Regions from separate parts of the Streptomyces sp. NPDC020422 genome, predicted to be linked through region 2. Evidence: riboswitches for the same ligand, from Rfam matches in the RefSeq annotation. Region 2 holds a riboswitch; each other region holds the start of a gene.

Region 1 (4,187 bases), on a different contig from region 2:
GGTTGGCGCGTACACCACGATCTCCCAGATCATGATCGACGCGGCGGCCCAGGACGAGCTCCGTGCGCCCGCCTGGTGGCAGGCCGAGGTGGTCGCCCACGAGATGCGCACGCCGGACGTCGCCGTCGTCACCGTCCGCCCCGACCAGCCGTACCCCTTCCGCGCCGGGCAGTACACCGCCCTGGAGACGCCGTGGTGGCCGCGGGTGTGGCGGCACTACTCCTTCGCCTCCGCGCCCCGCTCCGACGGGATGCTCTCCTTCCACGTCAAGGCCGTGCCCGCGGGCTGGGTCTCCCACGCGCTGGTCCACAAGGCACGGCCCGGTGACGTCATCCGGCTCGGCCCCCCGGCGGGCTCGATGACCGTCGACCACGCCACCGACAACGGGCTGCTGTGCCTGGGCGGCGGTACGGGCATCGCCCCCATCAAGGCGCTCATCGAGGACGTGGCCCAGCACGGCAGACGCCGCTGTGTCGACGTGTTCTACGGCGCCCGCAGCAACGACGACCTGTACGACATCGACACCATGCTGCGGCTGCAGCAGTCGCACCCTTGGCTCTCGGTCCGGCCGGTCGTCGACGACGCCCCGGGCGACATGCTGTCCGGCGGTCTGCCGGGCGCCGTGCGCGAGTTCGGCCCGTGGCACACGTACGAGGCGTATCTGTCCGGCCCGCCCGGCATGATCCGTCGCGGTGTCGACGCCCTCGTGGGCATCGGCATCCCCACCCACCGCATACGGCACGACTCCATCGACGAACTGGTCGGGGCGAGGAATTGAGCACCTTCGAGCACACCGGGACGCGGCAGCCGCCGGCCCCGAGGACCGTCCGCCCGGGCAGCGACGGCGAGCACCTGGTCCAGCTGCGCACGGGCACCGCCGAGCGCGCCGACCGGTTCTACGCCGAGCAGGTCCTCGACCGGCTCAACCCCCGGATGCGGGAGTTCGTGGCGCGCCAGGAGATGTTCTTCCTGGCCACCGCCGACCGGCACGGCGCCTGCGACAACACCTTCCGGGCGGGCCCGCCCGGCTTCCTGCACGTCCTGGACGAGCGGCGGCTGGCCTACCCCGAGTACCGGGGGAACGGGGTGCAGGCCAGCGTCGGCAACATCGAGGAGAACCCGCACGTGGGGATCCTGATGGTCGACTTCCTCCGGGACCGCATCGGGCTCCACGTCAACGGCACGGCCCGGACCGTCGCCGACGAGGTGATGCGCCGCGACCACCCCGGGCTCGCGGTCGACCCCGTACCGGGCAGACGTGCCGTGATCTGGGTGGAGATCACCGTGGAGGAGGCGTACATCCACTGCGCCAAGCACATCCCCCATCTGCAGAAGGTGCCCCGGCACGGTTCCGGCCGGGCGTGGGGGACGGACGACGTCCGACGCAAGGGCGGCGACTTCTTCGGCGCCGCCGCGGACGCGGCCGGGCGCGGAGCCTTCCTCCCGCCGCCCCGCGCGGACGCCGCGACCTGGCGGGCGGAGGCGGAACGGGTGCTGCGGAGAGCGGAGCACGGGCGGCAGGATTCCGAGGGCTTCAGCGGCTGGTTCGAGCGGAGCACGAGCAGGGTCTCGTAACCGTCGATACCCATCGGATCCGGACATGTCCGATTAAGTTTGCCCCGGTGATCTGAATCACGGTGAGGTGGGCGTCGGCGGTCCTGGCGGCACGTCATATGAGGCCTCCCGGAAAACAGTTGGCGCGGTGGGCGGGGTGGCGGGGGTCGATCCTTTTCCGCCCCGAAAAAGATCTGCTTGCGTTTGCGAATTGAGCCCTTGTTCTCGCCGTTCGCCTTCGCCTACGGTCACGCCTCATCCGGACGGAACGCCGAATCCTGCCGCCGCCCGGCAACCGCACTCACCCACACGTACGGCAGGAGCGGGGGACCCAGGTTCGCCGCCGTCCCGGTCCGCCGGGAACGGCTCGGGGTGAAGCCGCGCCACGCGGCCGGGCAGCTCCTGCCCGAACCCGACAGCTCACCTCGCAGGCGAAGGAGAGGAACTCGCCATGCGTGGACACGGGAAGCACCGCCGCCCCAAGAACACCCCGCTCGCCCGCGGCATCGCCGTCGTCGGCATCACCGGCAGCGCCGCGCTCGCCCTGCCCCTGGCCGGAGCGACCGGCGCGGCGGCCGAGACCCCGCAGGCGGCCCCGTCCGCCGCGGCGGTTCATTCCGTCGCAGTCGAAAAGGCGGCGGTCGCACAGGCGGTGCGGTCGGTGTCGAAGGGCGGCCCGGTCCACTATTCCGTGGTGGCCGGCGACTCGCTTTCGAAGATCGCCCGGAAGCACCACGTGAGCGGCGGCTGGAAGAAGATCTACCGCGACAACCGCGCCGCCGTCGGCGACGACCCGGGGCTCATCCGTCCCGGCCTGAAGCTCACCCTGAACGCCAGGCACTCGGCGCACGCCAAGCCCGCGCACGCCAAGGCCGCGCGCCCGGCTTCCGCGAGCGCCGCCTCCAGCGCCGCCGCGCTCCCGGCGGCCCAGCCGGCCGCGCAGTCGGCCGCCGTGGTGCAGGCCGCAGCTCCGGCACGGGCCGCCGCGGTCTCCTCGTACGCGAACAACCTGGACGGCTGGATCCGCGAGTCCCTCGACATCATGGCCAAGCACGGCATCCCGGGCACGTACGAGGGCATCTACCGCAACATCATGCGCGAGTCCTCGGGCAATCCGCTGGCCATCAACAACTGGGACTCCAACGCCCTCGCCGGCACCCCCTCCAAGGGCCTGCTCCAGGTGATCGAGCCCACGTTCCAGGCGTACCACGTGGCCGGCACGGCCTACGACCTGTACGACCCGGTCGCCAACATCACGGCCGCCTGCAACTACGCCGCCGACCGGTACGGCTCGATCGACAACGTCAACAGCGCCTACTGACGCTCCTCCGGGAGCTTCATGGACAGGTGTCCAGGTATGGTGGACACCTGTCCAGGAAGTCGAGGAGTGGAGGCGTTGATGGATGTGGTGGCGAACGGGCTGGTCGCCCTGGTGGCGGCGCTGCACGCGTACATCCTGGTTCTGGAGATGTTCCTGTGGGAGAAGGGCCCCGGTCGGGGACTGTCGGGCTTCGACCCCGAGATGGCCAGGGCGACCGCGGCGCTGGCCGCGAACCAGGGGCTCTACAACGGTTTCCTGGCGGCCGGTCTCGTCTGGGGCCTGATCGCGGACGACCCGACCGGGTTCCGGGTCCAGGTCTTCTTCCTGGCCTGTGTGCTCGTCGCCGGGCTGTACGGCGGCTTCACCGCCAACCGGCGCATCCTGGTCGCGCAGGCGCTTCCCGGCGCGCTGGCGCTCGGCGCCGTCCTGCTCGCCGGATGACGGCCGGATGAGCGACGCGGCCTCCGACCCGCGGGCCGAGCGGACCAGGGCGAAGCTGCGCCGGGCGCTCCTGGAGGAGTGCGCGGACACCCCGCTCGCGCAGGTGAGCGTCGCCGCGCTGGTGCGGCGTGCGGGGGTCGGCCGTGCCACGTTCTACCTCCATTACGCCGACCTGGAGGCGCTCGCCACCGACGCCTGCGCCGATATCGTCCGGGACGCCGTCGACTCCCTGCACGCCTGGCGGGGGGTGCCCGACCCGGCCGTCGCGCCCCCCGCGCTCGGTGACTTCTTCGACCGGCTCACCCCGCACGCCGGGCTCTACCGGGAACTGCTGAGCCCGGGCGGCAGCGGTCCGCTCGGACGCGTGCTCCACCAGGAGCTGCGGGCCCGCAGCCGGACCGAGCGCGCCCTGGCCGGCGCGCCGGAGCCCGACCTGATCGCCTCGGCGGTGGCCGCGACCTTCGCCGGCGTGCTCGCCGACTGGCTGCACGGCCTGATCGAGGCCGGCCCCGAGGAGATCGCACAGCGGGTCTGGCGCCTCCTGGTCACCCTGCACCGCACGCCGCTGCGCTGAGGGGCGCCCAGCCGCGCCTAGGATGCTGTTACCCGCGGTAGTGGCGCTCTGGCGCCGCCGAGACGAAGAGGAGCGTCCGGAGATGACGGGCTGGAACGCGCAGGACATCCCCTCCCAGCGAGGACGCACCGCGATCGTCACCGGGGCCAACAGCGGCATCGGCTACGTCACCGCCCGCGAACTGGCCCGCGCCGGAGCCCGTGTCGTCCTCGCCTGCCGCGACAGGGCCCGCGGCGAGACGGCCCTCGCCCGCCTCCGCGCCGAAGTCCCGGCCGCCTCGGCAGAGTTCGCACCCCT
Region 2 (4,187 bases):
GCGGACTGCTGCTCGCCATGGGCATGCACGCCCTGTGGAACGGCTCGGCCAGCTTCCACCCGCTGGCGTTCCTCGCGGTGTACGGGATGTTCATGGTGCCGGTCTTCGGCCTGCTCACCTGGCTCGCGATATGGAGCCGGCAGAAGGAGCTGCGCACCATATCCGGCGAGCTCCCGGCCTATGCGGCGGCCGGCTGGCTGGCGCACGACGAGCCGCTCGCGCTCTCCTCGATGCGGGCCCGGGCGCTGGCCCGCGGCTTCGCCGCCCGGACGTACGGGAAGCCGGGCGCGCAGGCCGTCGGCGAGTACGAGGCGTTCGCGACGACCCTGGCCTTCCTGCGCCACCGGGCCGGGCTCGGCCAGGCGGCCCCGGACTTCGCCGCCCGCGAGCAGGAGCTGCTGCACCACCTGTGGCAGCGCCGACAGCTGGCGTCCCCCGCGCTGACCTACGCGGCCCGCGCCACGGGCCGGGTCTGGGCGCCGCCGCAGTATCTGGACTACGGCGGCTACAACCCGTACCGCAGCTAGCGGAGCCGGTGGATCAGACCGCCGAGGCCTCGTCCAGGCTCGCCAGCTCGGCCGCGGTCAGCTCCAGCTCGGCGACCGCGACGAGCGCGGGGAGCTGCTCGACCGTGCGGGCCGAGGCGATCGGGGCGACGACGGTCGGCCGGGAGGCCAGCCAGGCGAGGGCGACGGTGGCGGGCTCGGCGTCGTGGGCCCGGGCGACGGCGTCGAGGGCGGCGAGCACGTTCCGGCCGCGCTCGGTCTCCAGGTGCCGGCCCGCGCTGCCCGCGCGGACGCTGTCGACGGTGGTGCCGGGGCGGTACTTGCCGGTGAGGAAGCCGGAGGCGAGCGAGAAGTACGGCACGGCCGCGAGCCCGGCCTGCTCGGCGGTGTCGAGCAGGGCGCCCTCGTAGGTCTCGCGGGAGACCAGGTTGTAGTGGGGCTGGAGGGCGACGTAGCGGGCGAGGCCCTCGGCCTCGGCGAAGTCGAGCGAGGCGCGCAGTCGCTCCGGGGAGATGTTGGAGGCGGCGACGGCCCGGACCTTGCCGTCCTTCACCAGCTGGTCGAGGGCGGTGACGATCTCCTCGACGGGCACGGACTCGTCGTCGAAGTGCGTGTAGTAGAGGTCGATGTAGTCGGTGCCGAGGCGGCGCAGCGACTCCTCGGCGGCGGCCTTGATGGTGGTGGCGCCGAGTCCCTTGAAGCGGGGGTGGGCGCCGACCTTGGTCGCGACGAGGACGTCGGCGCGGTTGCCCCGGGAGGCCAGCCAGCGGCCGATGACGGTCTCGGACTCGCCGCCCTCGTTGCCCTCGACCCACGAGGAGTAGGTGTCGGCGGTGTCGACGAAGTTGCCGCCGGCGGCGGCGTAGGCGTCGAGCACGGCGAAGGACTGCGCCTCGTCGGCGCTCCAGCCGAAGACGTTGCCGCCGAGGGCGAGCGGGAAGACGTGCAGGTCGGAGGAGCCCAGCTTGCGGAGAGAGGTCATGGGGTGGTCAACCCTCCGCACCGCCGGGCCTATTCCGGTGCCGTCCGGGGACGGTGGAGCCTCAGATGGTCAGGCCCTTGGACCGCAGCCAGTCCGCCGGGTCGATGCCGCCGCCGGACGGGGTGTGGACCTCCAGGTGGAGGTGGGGGCCGGTGACGTTGCCGGTGGCGCCGACGCGGCCGATGGTGTCGCCGGTGCCGACGGACTGGCCGACGCCGACCGTCATCGAGGACAGGTGGCAGTACCAGATCTCGGTGCCGTCCTCGAGCTCCAGGACGATCCGGTAGCCGTACGCACCGGACCAGCCGGCCGACTTCACGGTGGCGCCGTGGACGGCCTTGACCGGGGTGCCGGTGGGCGCGGCGAAGTCCAGGCCGGTGTGGTAGCCGGAGGACCACATCGAGCCGGCCTCGCCGAAGGTCGAGGTGATCGTGTACGAGGAGGTGGGCAGCGAGTAGCTGGCGGCGAGCGCGGCCAGGCGGGCGGCCTCGGCCTTCGCGGCGGCCTCCGCCTCGGCCTTCTTCTTCGCCTCGGCCTCGGCCTTCGCCGCGGCTTCCGCCTTGGCCGTGGCCTCCGCGGCCGCCTTCTCGGCGGCGGCCTTCTGCGCCGCCTCCTTCTCGGCGGCGTCGGCGGCGGCCTGCTGCTGCTCGGCCTGCTGGAGGATGCGGGCGCGCAGGGCCTCGCCGGCGTCGGCCGCCTGCTGCTTCGTCCCCGCCTCGGTGCCCGCGGCGTCGCCCTCGGGGGCGGTGTAGGTGAGGGCGGTGAGCGGCTGCGGGTTGTTCGTGCCCGTGGCGGTCTCGGCGGTCTTGGCGGCGGTGTGCTCGTCGCCGCCGATCAGGTCGCCGATGCCGGGCAGTTCGGAGGCGTCGGGCAGGTCGAGGTCCGGCAGGGATATCGCGACCGGGGCCTTCTCCTGGGCGGTGGCCAGGCCGCCCGCGCCGACGGCGGCGATGACGCCGACACCGAGGACGGTGGAGGAGCGGGCGAAGTTGGAGCGCTGCTTGACGACCCGGTGACGGCCGCCGGAACGGTTCTGGGCCCGCAGGGAGTCCTCGGTGGGGTTCCACTCCTCCCCGTCCGCGCCCGCGGCGCCGTAGGCGCCGAAAGAGTCGAAGGGGGCTTCGGGGGCAGGGGTGTTGGACGCCACGGAGGCGCTCTCCTTTCCTTCCTTCTCGCCTACCGGGTTAGCTGACGGGTTCGGAGCAGGAAGGTCTCCTACGGGTGTGCCGCACGGGTGCGGCATGGGCCCGATTCACCCCAAGTGGTGGTTCCCCGGTTCCCTTGCGGGATTCGGCGCGCGCGCACGGTGCCGTCTCTTGCGACGGCTGTGACGACCGCGCTGCGTTATCGAACGTTAATAGACACGGCCTCCCGATTCCAAGCTGTTCCCCTTGATCATTCACTGAATTGAGGCGGAATGGCCCGAGTTGACCCCCGGTCAGACGGGATCCGCATCACACCCGAAATCTGACGCTGTATCAATTGTTATCGGAGTGGCACCCCGCGACTACGGCCGGTCACCGCCCCGCCGGGGCGCCCGTCACCGCCGCCCCGAGCCGCCCGGCGGCACCACCGGCATCGTCCGCCGCCGCTCCGGCTGCCCCGCCGCCGGCCGGCTCACCGCGAGCAGCGCCATGTCGTCCGTCGAGCCGCCTCCCGTGTGCCGGCGCACATCCGCCACCAGCGCGTCGAGGAGCTCCTCCGGGCCGGGGAAGAGCCGCCCCGCGAGCCGTTCCGCCGGATCGTAGAAGACCCCCTGCGCGTCCCGCGCCTCCGAGAGCCCGTCCGTGTAGAGCAGCAGCGTCGCGCCCGGCGGATACGGCGTCTCGTCGGCCCGGTCCGGCCACACCGCGAGCTCCCCCATGCCCAGCGGCAGCGCCGCCTCGCTCGGCCGGAGCCGGGCGAGGCCCCCGTCCCCGTACAGCAGCAGCGGCTCGGGGTGGCCGCGGTTCACGACCCGTACGAGCCCGTCGCCGCGCGGGATCTCGGCGAGCACCGCCGTCGTGAACCCCTCGAACGCGTCGAGCCCGTCCCGCCGGGTGCCCTCGCGGTCCAGCGCCCGCTCCAGGCGCTGCGCCACGCCCTCCAGCGTCGACTCCTGCTCGGCCGCCTCCCGGAAGGCGCCGATGACCACGGCGACGGCCTCCACCGCGTCGAGCCCCTTGCCGCGCACGTCGCCGACCACGAGCCGTACCCCGTGCGGGGTGTCCTGCACGGCGAAGAGGTCGCCGCCGATGAACGCGTCGGCCTGCGCCGCCTCGTACCGCGCCGCGATCTGCAGTCCGCCGATCCGTTCGGCGGGCGTCGGAAGCACCGCCTTCTGCGCCGTCTCGGCGATCACCCGCGCCGAGGCGAGCCGTTCGCCGCTGCGCCGGACCACCCGGTTGATCAGCATCGCGAGCGCGGCGACCGTGACGACGGTCAGCGTCTCGGTGAGCGCGGGGATGTCGCCGACCGTGCCGTTGTAGAGGTGCAGGCCGACGCTGGCGAGGACCGCGGCGATCCCCGTCAGGAGCGTCGTCAGCGTCGAGAAGAAGGGAGCGGCGACCAGCGGCGCCGCCGAGAACAGCGGCGCCGCGGTGTACTCGGGCGGGGTCGCCAGGTCGAAGCAGACACCGCCCGCGATGATCAGCGGAGGAAGCGCGCGGATGAAGCGCCGGGCACCGCGGTACGGACCGCGGCCCGCGCCGCCGGCCCCG
Region 3 (4,187 bases), on a different contig from region 2:
TTGCTCTCGCCCTCGCGGGACTGGGTGTAGACCGGCGAGAGCGACAGGCTCTCGGTGCGGATGTCCCGGTCGGCGACGCCCTCCCGGCGGAGGGCTTCGAGCAGCGCCTTGGCCGCGGTGCTCTGGGCGGCCATCGCCTCCTTGGCGGTCTTGCGGGTCGCCTCGACGCCGATCGAGAGCACGGCCACGTCGGGCGCGGCGGACGCCCGGCCGGTCCCGCTGACCGTGACGGTGGTGGGCGCGGCGGTCTCCACCGCCGGACGGCCCGAGGTGGGCGCGGCGGCGACGGCCGGGGCCGCGGCGCCGAGCAGCAGCCCGCCGAGCGCGGCGCCGACGGCGAGGGCGCGCACGGTACGGGCGGGGGTGCGGGTGGGGGTGCGGAGGGGGTGACGGGGCGTCATGGGCGGTCCCTTCGGGGATGGTTGTCGGCGCACATCCCACCAGCCCCCGCCCGCACCGGCGCAGCGCCACTCCTGACGGCCCGGCCGCCTTCACCTCACCGGACGCGGACGGGGGCGCCGGCACGGGAAGAGGGGGCCGAGGACCGGACGGTCCTCGACCCCCTCTTCCCGCACGCCCGCGGAGGCGTGCGCGCCTGCGACCGCCTACAGCGGCATGAGGTCGGGGCGCTTGGCCTCGACGTGGTCGCCGGAGCTCTCGCCGCGCAGCCGGCGCCCGATCCAGGGGACCAGGTACTCCTTCGCCCAGTGGATGTCGTCCTTGCGGACCTCCAGGGTGCCGCGGGGCGGCAGCGGCGGCCAGGCCTGGTCAGGGTCGGCCGGCACCGGCAGACCGAGGACCTGGGCGGCGCGCAGCGCGACCCGGGTGTGCCCCTCGGGCGACAGGTGGAGCCGGTCGTCGTCCCAGGCGCGCCGGTCCTGGACGGACTTCAGCGACCACAGGTCGAGCACCGGGCAGTCGTAGCGGTCGGCGATGGCCCGCACGTGCGCCGTGTAGGTCGCGATCTTCCCGCGCAGGTGCTTCAGGACGGGCACGTCACGCGTGTCGAAGCCGGTCGTCACCATCACGGTGCCCACGGCGGAGGTCAGGTCGGCGACGGCGCGCTCGAAGCGCTCGGCCACGTCGTCGGGGTCGGTTCCGGGGCGGATGATGTCGTTGCCCCCCGCGCAGAAGGTCACCAGGTCGGGGGCGAGTTCCTTCGCCCGCGGGACCTGCTCCGCGACGATTTGGTCCAGAAGGCGCCCCCGCACCGCCAGGTTGGCGTAGCGGAAGGCGTCGTTCTCCGGCAGCTGGTCGGCCAGGAGGACCGCGAACCGGTCCGCCCATCCGACGTACGTCCCGTCGGGCCCGGGATCTCCCACGCCCTCGGTGAAGCTGTCACCGATCGCCGCGTACGACCCGAATGCGTTCTTGTCTGTTGATCTCGAATCGTCTGCCACGGGAGCACATCTTTCCCTTACGTATGTGACCTACGCGACCGTAAGGAGGGGTTGACGGCGGGTGATATATGCCACCGATAAAGATTCCCCCAAGCCGGAATACGCCCGGAGGCCCGGCACCTGGGTGCCGGGCCTCCGGGAGCGACGCGGGGTGTGTCAGATGCCGACGCCGTGCTGGCGCAGGACGGCCAGCGGGTCGATGTCGGAGCCGTACTCCGGCCCGGTGCGCATCTCGAAGTGCAGGTGCGGGCCGGTGGAGTTGCCGGTCGAGCCGGACAGGCCGATCTGCTCGCCACCGGTCACGGTCTGGCCGGCGGAGACGGAGATCGAGGACAGGTGGCCGTACTGCGAGAAGGTGCCGTCGGCGTGCTGGATGACGATCTGGTTGCCGTAGGCGCCGCCCCAGCCGGCCGAGTAGACGGTGCCGGGTCCGACCGCGCGGACGGTGGTGCCGGAGGAGGCGATGAAGTCGACGCCGGTGTGGTAGCCGGAGGACCACATCGAGCCGGAGGCGCGGTACGGGGTGGAGATGCCGCCGCCGGCGACGGGGGCGACCCAGCCGGAGGAGGAGGTGGTGCCGGACGCCGAGGAAGAGGACGACGAGGAGGAAGAGGAGGACGCCGCGGAGGAGGAGGCCGGGGCGGCGGCCGAGGAGCGCTCGCTGCTGCGGGAGGCGCGCGCCCCGTCGCCGCTGCCGCTCTGGGAGTGGCGCTCGGGGGCGGTGGCCTTCGGCGCGTGGGCCTTGGCGGTGTTCTTGGCGCCCAGGGTGAGCTTCATGCCGGGGAGGATCAGCGAGGGGTCCTCGCCGACGACCTGGCGGTTGTCCTTGTAGAGCTTCTGCCAGCCGCCGGCCAGGTGGTGCTCGGCGGCGATCTTCGACAGGTAGTCGCCGCGGACGACGGTGTACGCCTTCGGGGTGGCGGCGGCGGCCGGGGCCTTCGCCGGGGTCGCGGCGGCGACGGCCTGCGGGGCCGTCACGGCGGGGGCGGCCTGCTCGGCGGCCTGCGCGCCGGTCGCGCCGATGAGCGGCAGGGCGACGACGGCGCCACCGGTGCCGGCGGCGACGAACCCGCGGGTGATCGGGTTGACCTTGGGACGGCGGTGCTTACCCTTCGCGGGCATGGCGCATTCCTCTCCGTCGCCTGCGAGGTGAGCTGTCGGGTTCGGACTGGAGATGTCCGGCCGCGCGGTCGCGCGACTTCACCCCTAGCCGTCCTTCTCGGAGGGATCGGCGTACTACCTGGGTCCCCCGCTCCTGCCTCGTACGGGTGAGTGCGGATTCCGGTCGGCGGCAGGATTAGGCGGTCCGTCCGGAGTGAGCGCGACGCTAGACGAGGCGGGCAGGCGCGAACAAGCCACTGTTTTCACCGCACCGGCGTCCACATGATTTCCGGCCGGAATTACGGTCACCCTCCGTGGATGACGGTCCCTCGATTCCCCTTTCCGGAAGGGAATTTGGAAAAGACGATCAGCCACGGTCCGTCACGTTTATGACGCTGCTCACGCGCCGTTTCCCATCTCTCCCCGTACCAGGGCGCGTTACCCCTAAGCCCTCAATTCGGACAGATCGCTCATTCCTGCCCGAGGGGGTGCGGTCGGGGCCTCTCATCTGGATGATTGCCCCAGGAACCGATCTCGAGACCAGGAGCATCCGTGACGCAAGCGACGACCGAGCCCGAGCTGACCGGCGTACGCAACTTCCGCGACCTCGGCGGGCTGCCGACGGTGGACGGCCGGAGCGTGCGCGCCGGACGCCTCTTCCGCAGCGGCCATCTGGCGCACGCCACGCCGGAGGACGCGGCGTTTCTCGCCACGCTCGGTCTGCACACCGTCTTCGACTTCCGCAACGAGGCCGACCGGCGCATCGAGGGCGCGGACGTCGAGCTGCCCGGCGTGCGGAACGTGAACATACCGCTCAACGACCCGGCCGACGGCAAGGAGTTCTGGAAGCTGGTGCGCTCCGGCGACCTGGCCCAGCTGCGGGAGATCCTGGGCGACGGCAAGGCCGCGGCCCGGATGTCCGAGTCGTACCAGACCATGATCGTGCAGCGGACGGTCGAGCACAGCCGGATCCTGCACGCCATGGCCGAGGACAGCGTCCCGGCCCTGATGCACTGCGCGGCCGGCAAGGACCGCGCCGGTCTGTCCATCGCGGTCACGCTGCTCGCCGTCGGCGTGGAGCGCGAGGCGATCGAGACGGACTACGTGAAGTCGAACGAGCCGCACCGCCGCTACAAGGTGCAGCGCAGCTCCACCGCCCAGGACGCGATGTCGCCCGAGGTGATGGAGCTGCTGAGCCCGCTCTTCGACGCGCGGGTGGAGTATCTGCGGGCCGCCTTCGAGACCATCGAGGGGACCTGGGGTTCGGTGGACGCCTACCTGGCGAAGGGCCTGCAGCTCGCCCCGGAGACCCGGGAGCGGCTGCGCGAGCGGCTGCTCGCCGAGGCCTAGGACGCCCACGGGGCCCCGGATCCGGGGCCCCGGCGGCTACGGCTACTGGTTGCCGCCCATGGCGAACAGCAGATAGAGGAAGCCCGCGAAGAGGTGGCCGGCGATCAGATAGGCGAAGAGGCGGAGCACGAGCCCCTTGGGGAACTTGCCGCCACCGCGCTCTTCGCCGGTGTCCGGTACGGAGTGGGCGGGAGTCTCGGACATATCGGTCCTTTCCATGGGAGAAGGCACTCGAGGGTTCAGCGCCGGTGCGGGGTTCCGTCGCCGAGGCACAGCTCGGCGGCGGGACTCTGCATCAGGGTGTGGACGAAGAGCAGCTCGGCCCCGGAGCGGGTG
Region 4 (4,187 bases), on a different contig from region 2:
AAGATGCGCGGCTATCTGCTGGAGCTGATCCACAAGAAGCGCGAGGACCCGGGGGACGACCTGATCTCCGGACTCATCAGGGCCTCCGACCACGGCGAGCACCTCACCGAGAACGAGGCCGCGGCGATGGCCTTCATCCTCCTCTTCGCCGGCTTCGAGACCACGGTCAACCTCATCGGCAACGGTGTGTACGCGCTGCTGCGCCACCCGGAGCAGCGGGCCCGGCTGCAGGACTCGCTCGCGGCGGGGGAGACCGGGCTGCTGGAGACCGGGGTCGAGGAGCTGCTGCGGTTCGACGGACCGGTGGAGCTGGCGACCTGGCGGTTCGCGACCGAGGCGCTGACCATCGGCGGGCAGGAGATCCCGGCCGGCGACCCGGTCCTGGTGGTCCTCGCGGCCGCCGACCGCGACCCGGCGCGCTTCGAGGAGCCCGACACCCTCGATCTGGCGCGGCGCGACAACCAGCACCTCGGGTACGGGCACGGCATCCACTACTGCCTGGGGGCGCCGCTGGCCCGGCTGGAGGGGCAGTCGGCGCTGGCGACGCTCCTGACTCGCCTGCCGGACCTGCGACTTGGGGCCGATCCGGAGGAACTGCGGTGGCGCGGTGGGCTGATCATGCGTGGCCTGCGCACGCTTCCGGTCGAGTTCACGCCTTCCCACAAAGAGGCGCAGAACTGACGGACCATCAATAATGTGATCTTCGCGTGATCTCCGCTGCATCGACTTGTGACTCACGTTCGAATGCCGCTACGTTCCACCCCAGTCTCAGCAGTCACGCGAAAGGCCCTCCGTATGCGCTCCGGTAACGGTCGTCACCGCAGACCCCGCCAGGCCCCCGCGCTCGTCGTCGCGGCGGGCGTGACCGGTTCGGCCATGGCCCTGCCGCTGCTCGCCACCGGCTCCGCCTCCGCCGCCGACGCCCCGACCTGGGACCGGGTCGCCGAGTGCGAGTCGGGCGGCGCGTGGAGCGCCAACTTCGGCAACGGCCTCTACGGCGGTCTGCAGTTCACCCAGGAGAGCTGGGAGCGCCACGGCGGCCTCGCGTACGCGCCGAGCGCCGACCTCGCCAGCCGGGCGCAGCAGATCGCGATCGCCGACAAGGCGCTCGCCGCGGGAGACACCCAGTGGGCCACCTGTGCCCCGATCGCGGGTCTGGAGAACGACGGCAGGAAGCCGGCCGTCGTCCCGGGGCCCGCCGTGCAGCCCAAGGAGTCCACCGGTCCGGTCGCCGAGTCCAACCGGACGGACGGCCTTCCCTCCGGCTCCGTGGCGAGCCCCGCGGTCCCGGCCGCGCCCACGACCCCCGCCGCCCCGGCCACCCCGTCGGCCGGCACCACGACCGCGCCCGCGACTCCGACCACCCCCGGGACCCCTGCCACGCCCGGTTCGACGGTGACGCCCGGTTCGCCGGATGAGACGGTTACGCCCGGTACGCCGGATTCGAGCACTCCCGGCACCGGCAAGCACCGCGGTGACGCGGCGTCGGAGGAACCGGGCAAGCCGGACACCGCACCCGAACCCGGACGGCACGCGGCCCCGACTGACGGGGCGACGGGTGACGCGACCGGCGCCGACTCCACGGCGGGGGACGCCGCTACGACAGGGAAGTCGGACAAGACCGGCCAAGCGGACAAGGTCGACGAATACACCGTCAAGCCGGGTGACAGTCTGTCGGACATTGCGCAGGAGAACGCGCTCCCCGGTGGGTGGACCGCCCTCTACGACGCCAACAAGAAGACGGTCGGTGCCGATCCCGACCTCATTCTCCCTGGTCAGAGCCTTGAGCTGAAGACTGACGGCGCCTCGGCTGAGGGGTAGTTAGAGGCTGAATGTCCGTTATGAGCCAGTGAGACATGGGTCTCTCTTGCCGAACGGGCGTGTCACGTCCGCAAACTTTGCTCGTGTCGCCCCTCACCTGCGCAAACACCCGGCATCGGGGTGCAAGTAGGGGCGATTTCTCCGGGTTGATGGTCTTTGAACTTCCGCGGGGTCTGTGTCTACGGTCGTGACCGCTCGCCACCGCGGGCCCCGTCGACCGGTACGCCGAATCCTGCCGCCGGCCGAGGGGAAGTCGTCGCGTCAAGCGCCGAAGGCAGGAGCGGGGGACCCAAGGTAAGTGCCGGCCCCGGCCGTTGAGACAGACGGCCGACGATCGGCTTGGGGTGAAGCCGCGTGCAAGGACACGCGGCCGGGCAACTCACTCGCCCGAACCCGACAGCTCACCTCGTAGGCGTCGGTGAGGAGAATTCCCATGCTGTTTTCCGGCAACAAGGGCAAACACCGTCGTCCCTCCAAGGCCACCCGCGCCGTCGCCCTCGCCGGCGTCGCCGGTGTCGCCGTGGCGGCCCCGCTGATGACCGCCGGCACCGCCTCGGCCGCCACCAGCTCCGAGTGGGACGCCGTCGCCGCGTGCGAGTCCGGCGGCAACTGGTCCATCAACACCGGCAACGGCTACTACGGCGGCCTGCAGTTCTCGGCCTCCACCTGGGCCGCGTACGGCGGCACCGCCTACGCCTCGACCGCCGACCAGGCCTCGAAGTCGCAGCAGATCGCCATCGCCGAGAAGGTCCTGGCCGGCCAGGGCAAGGGCGCGTGGCCGAGCTGTGGCGTGGGCCTCTCCGGCGCCTCCTACGACGGCGGCTCCGCCTCGTCGAACTCCTCCGGCTCCTCTTCGAGCTCCTCCTCCTCGTCGCAGCGCTCCACCGAGCAGCCGACGACCCGCAGCGAGCAGCGCCAGGCGCCGAAGCGGACCGCGCCCGAGAAGACCGAGTCGAAGAAGACCGTCACCACCCCGACCGGCAAGAAGGTCAAGAAGGGCGACGGCGAGTACAAGGTCGTCGCCGGCGACACCCTCGGCAAGATCGCCCAGGCGCACGGCGTCAAGGGCGGCTGGGCCAAGCTCTTCGAGCTGAACAAGGACGTCGTCGACAACGCCGACCTGATCTACCCGGGCCAGCAGCTCCACCTCAAGTGAGCCTGCCGACCCTCCCGCGGTGAGTGACCACCCCGGTCCGGAGTGCCCTTCCCCCGTGCGCTCCGGGCCGGGGTTTCCCCGTTCCGTGGTCGCCCCGGCCCCTACCGATCAGTAGTAAGGGGTCTTTCGTCCTCAGATGCATGCCCTTGGGTCCTTTTTCGTCCCAGCGGGCGGGCGCCCGGCTGGCCGGAGCCCCCGAGCCGGTTAGGCTCTTGTCGCAAGGCGAACGAGACCTTGCCGCATGCGTCACAACCAGCGTCACATCCCAGAAGGAGATGCTCGTGCCGTCCATCGACGTCGTCGTAGCCCGGGAAATCCTGGACTCCCGAGGCAACCCCACCGTCGAGGTCGAGGTCGGCCTCGACGACGGCAGCACCGGCCGTGCTGCCGTTCCGTCCGGTGCCTCCACCGGTGCGTTCGAGGCCCTCGAGCTTCGCGACGGTGACCCCAACCGCTACCAGGGCAAGGGCGTCGAGAAGGCCGTCCTCGCGGTCATCGAGCAGATCGGCCCGGAGCTCGTCGGCTACGACGCCACCGAGCAGCGCCTGATCGACCAGGCGATGTTCGACCTGGACGCCACCCCGGACAAGTCCTCCCTCGGCGCCAACGCCATCCTCGGCGTCTCCCTCGCCGTGGCGCACGCCGCCTCCGAGGCCTCCGACCTGCCGCTCTTCCGCTACCTCGGCGGCCCGAACGCGCACCTGCTGCCCGTTCCGATGATGAACATCCTGAACGGCGGCTCGCACGCCGACTCCAACGTGGACATCCAGGAGTTCATGATCGCTCCGATCGGCGCGGAGTCCTTCTCCGAGGCCCTGCGCTGGGGCACCGAGGTCTACCACACCCTCAAGTCCGTCCTGAAGACCAAGGGCCTGTCCACCGGCCTGGGCGACGAGGGCGGCTTCGCCCCGAACCTGGACTCCAACCGCGCCGCGCTCGACCTCATCGTCGAGGCCATCAAGCAGGCCGGCTACGTCCCGGGCAAGGACATCGCGCTCGCGCTCGACTGCGCCGCCTCCGAGTTCTACAAGGACGGCAAGTACGAGTTCGAGGGCAAGGCCCGCTCGGCCGCCGAGATGACCGAGTACTACGAGGAGCTCGTCTCCGCGTACCCGCTGGTCTCCATCGAGGACCCGCTGTTCGAGGACGACTGGGCCGGCTGGAAGGTCATCACCGACAAGCTCGGCTCCAAGGTCCAGCTCGTCGGCGA

Evidence for each region. A riboswitch is a leader RNA that binds a small molecule or an ion and turns the genes downstream of it on or off. The one in region 2 is predicted to bind cyclic di-AMP.
Region 1: linked by a shared signal. The riboswitch ahead of ACH414_RS32770 (transglycosylase SLT domain-containing protein) and the one ahead of ACH414_RS10820 (M23 family metallopeptidase) in region 2 are both predicted to bind cyclic di-AMP.
Region 3: linked by a shared signal. The riboswitch ahead of ACH414_RS21175 (peptidoglycan DD-metalloendopeptidase family protein) and the one ahead of ACH414_RS10820 (M23 family metallopeptidase) in region 2 are both predicted to bind cyclic di-AMP.
Region 4: linked by a shared signal. The riboswitch ahead of ACH414_RS27545 (transglycosylase family protein) and the one ahead of ACH414_RS10820 (M23 family metallopeptidase) in region 2 are both predicted to bind cyclic di-AMP.

What each region holds. Positions count from the first base shown of each region.
Region 1 covers NZ_JBIRVJ010000016.1:25,147-29,333, forward strand. Annotated here, with positions in the region: gene ACH414_RS32760 (globin domain-containing protein) at 1-778, shown strand, start outside; gene ACH414_RS32765 (pyridoxamine 5'-phosphate oxidase family protein) at 775-1,575, shown strand; cyclic di-AMP (ydaO/yuaA leader) riboswitch at 1,847-2,001, shown strand; gene ACH414_RS32770 (transglycosylase SLT domain-containing protein) at 2,006-2,875, shown strand; gene ACH414_RS32775 (DUF1304 domain-containing protein) at 2,954-3,316, shown strand; gene ACH414_RS32780 (TetR/AcrR family transcriptional regulator) at 3,324-3,890, shown strand; gene ACH414_RS32785 (oxidoreductase) at 3,973-4,187, shown strand, end outside.
Region 2 covers NZ_JBIRVJ010000004.1:20,044-24,230, forward strand. Annotated here, with positions in the region: gene ACH414_RS10810 (PrsW family intramembrane metalloprotease) at 1-527, shown strand, start outside; gene ACH414_RS10815 (aldo/keto reductase) at 541-1,488, opposite strand; gene ACH414_RS10820 (M23 family metallopeptidase) at 1,550-2,635, opposite strand; cyclic di-AMP (ydaO/yuaA leader) riboswitch at 2,647-2,794, opposite strand; gene ACH414_RS10825 (PP2C family protein-serine/threonine phosphatase) at 3,029-4,187, opposite strand, start outside.
Region 3 covers NZ_JBIRVJ010000007.1:341,379-345,565, reverse strand. Annotated here, with positions in the region: gene ACH414_RS21185 (SIMPL domain-containing protein) at 1-401, opposite strand, end outside; gene ACH414_RS21180 (SGNH/GDSL hydrolase family protein) at 606-1,400, opposite strand; gene ACH414_RS21175 (peptidoglycan DD-metalloendopeptidase family protein) at 1,557-2,522, opposite strand; cyclic di-AMP (ydaO/yuaA leader) riboswitch at 2,527-2,681, opposite strand; gene ACH414_RS21170 (tyrosine-protein phosphatase) at 3,054-3,851, shown strand; gene ACH414_RS21165 (DUF6126 family protein) at 3,894-4,055, opposite strand; gene ACH414_RS21160 (helix-turn-helix domain-containing protein) at 4,091-4,187, opposite strand, start outside.
Region 4 covers NZ_JBIRVJ010000010.1:290,866-295,052, forward strand. Annotated here, with positions in the region: gene ACH414_RS27535 (cytochrome P450) at 1-681, shown strand, start outside; gene ACH414_RS27540 (transglycosylase family protein) at 796-1,821, shown strand; cyclic di-AMP (ydaO/yuaA leader) riboswitch at 2,078-2,251, shown strand; gene ACH414_RS27545 (transglycosylase family protein) at 2,255-2,977, shown strand; gene eno (phosphopyruvate hydratase) at 3,253-4,187, shown strand, end outside.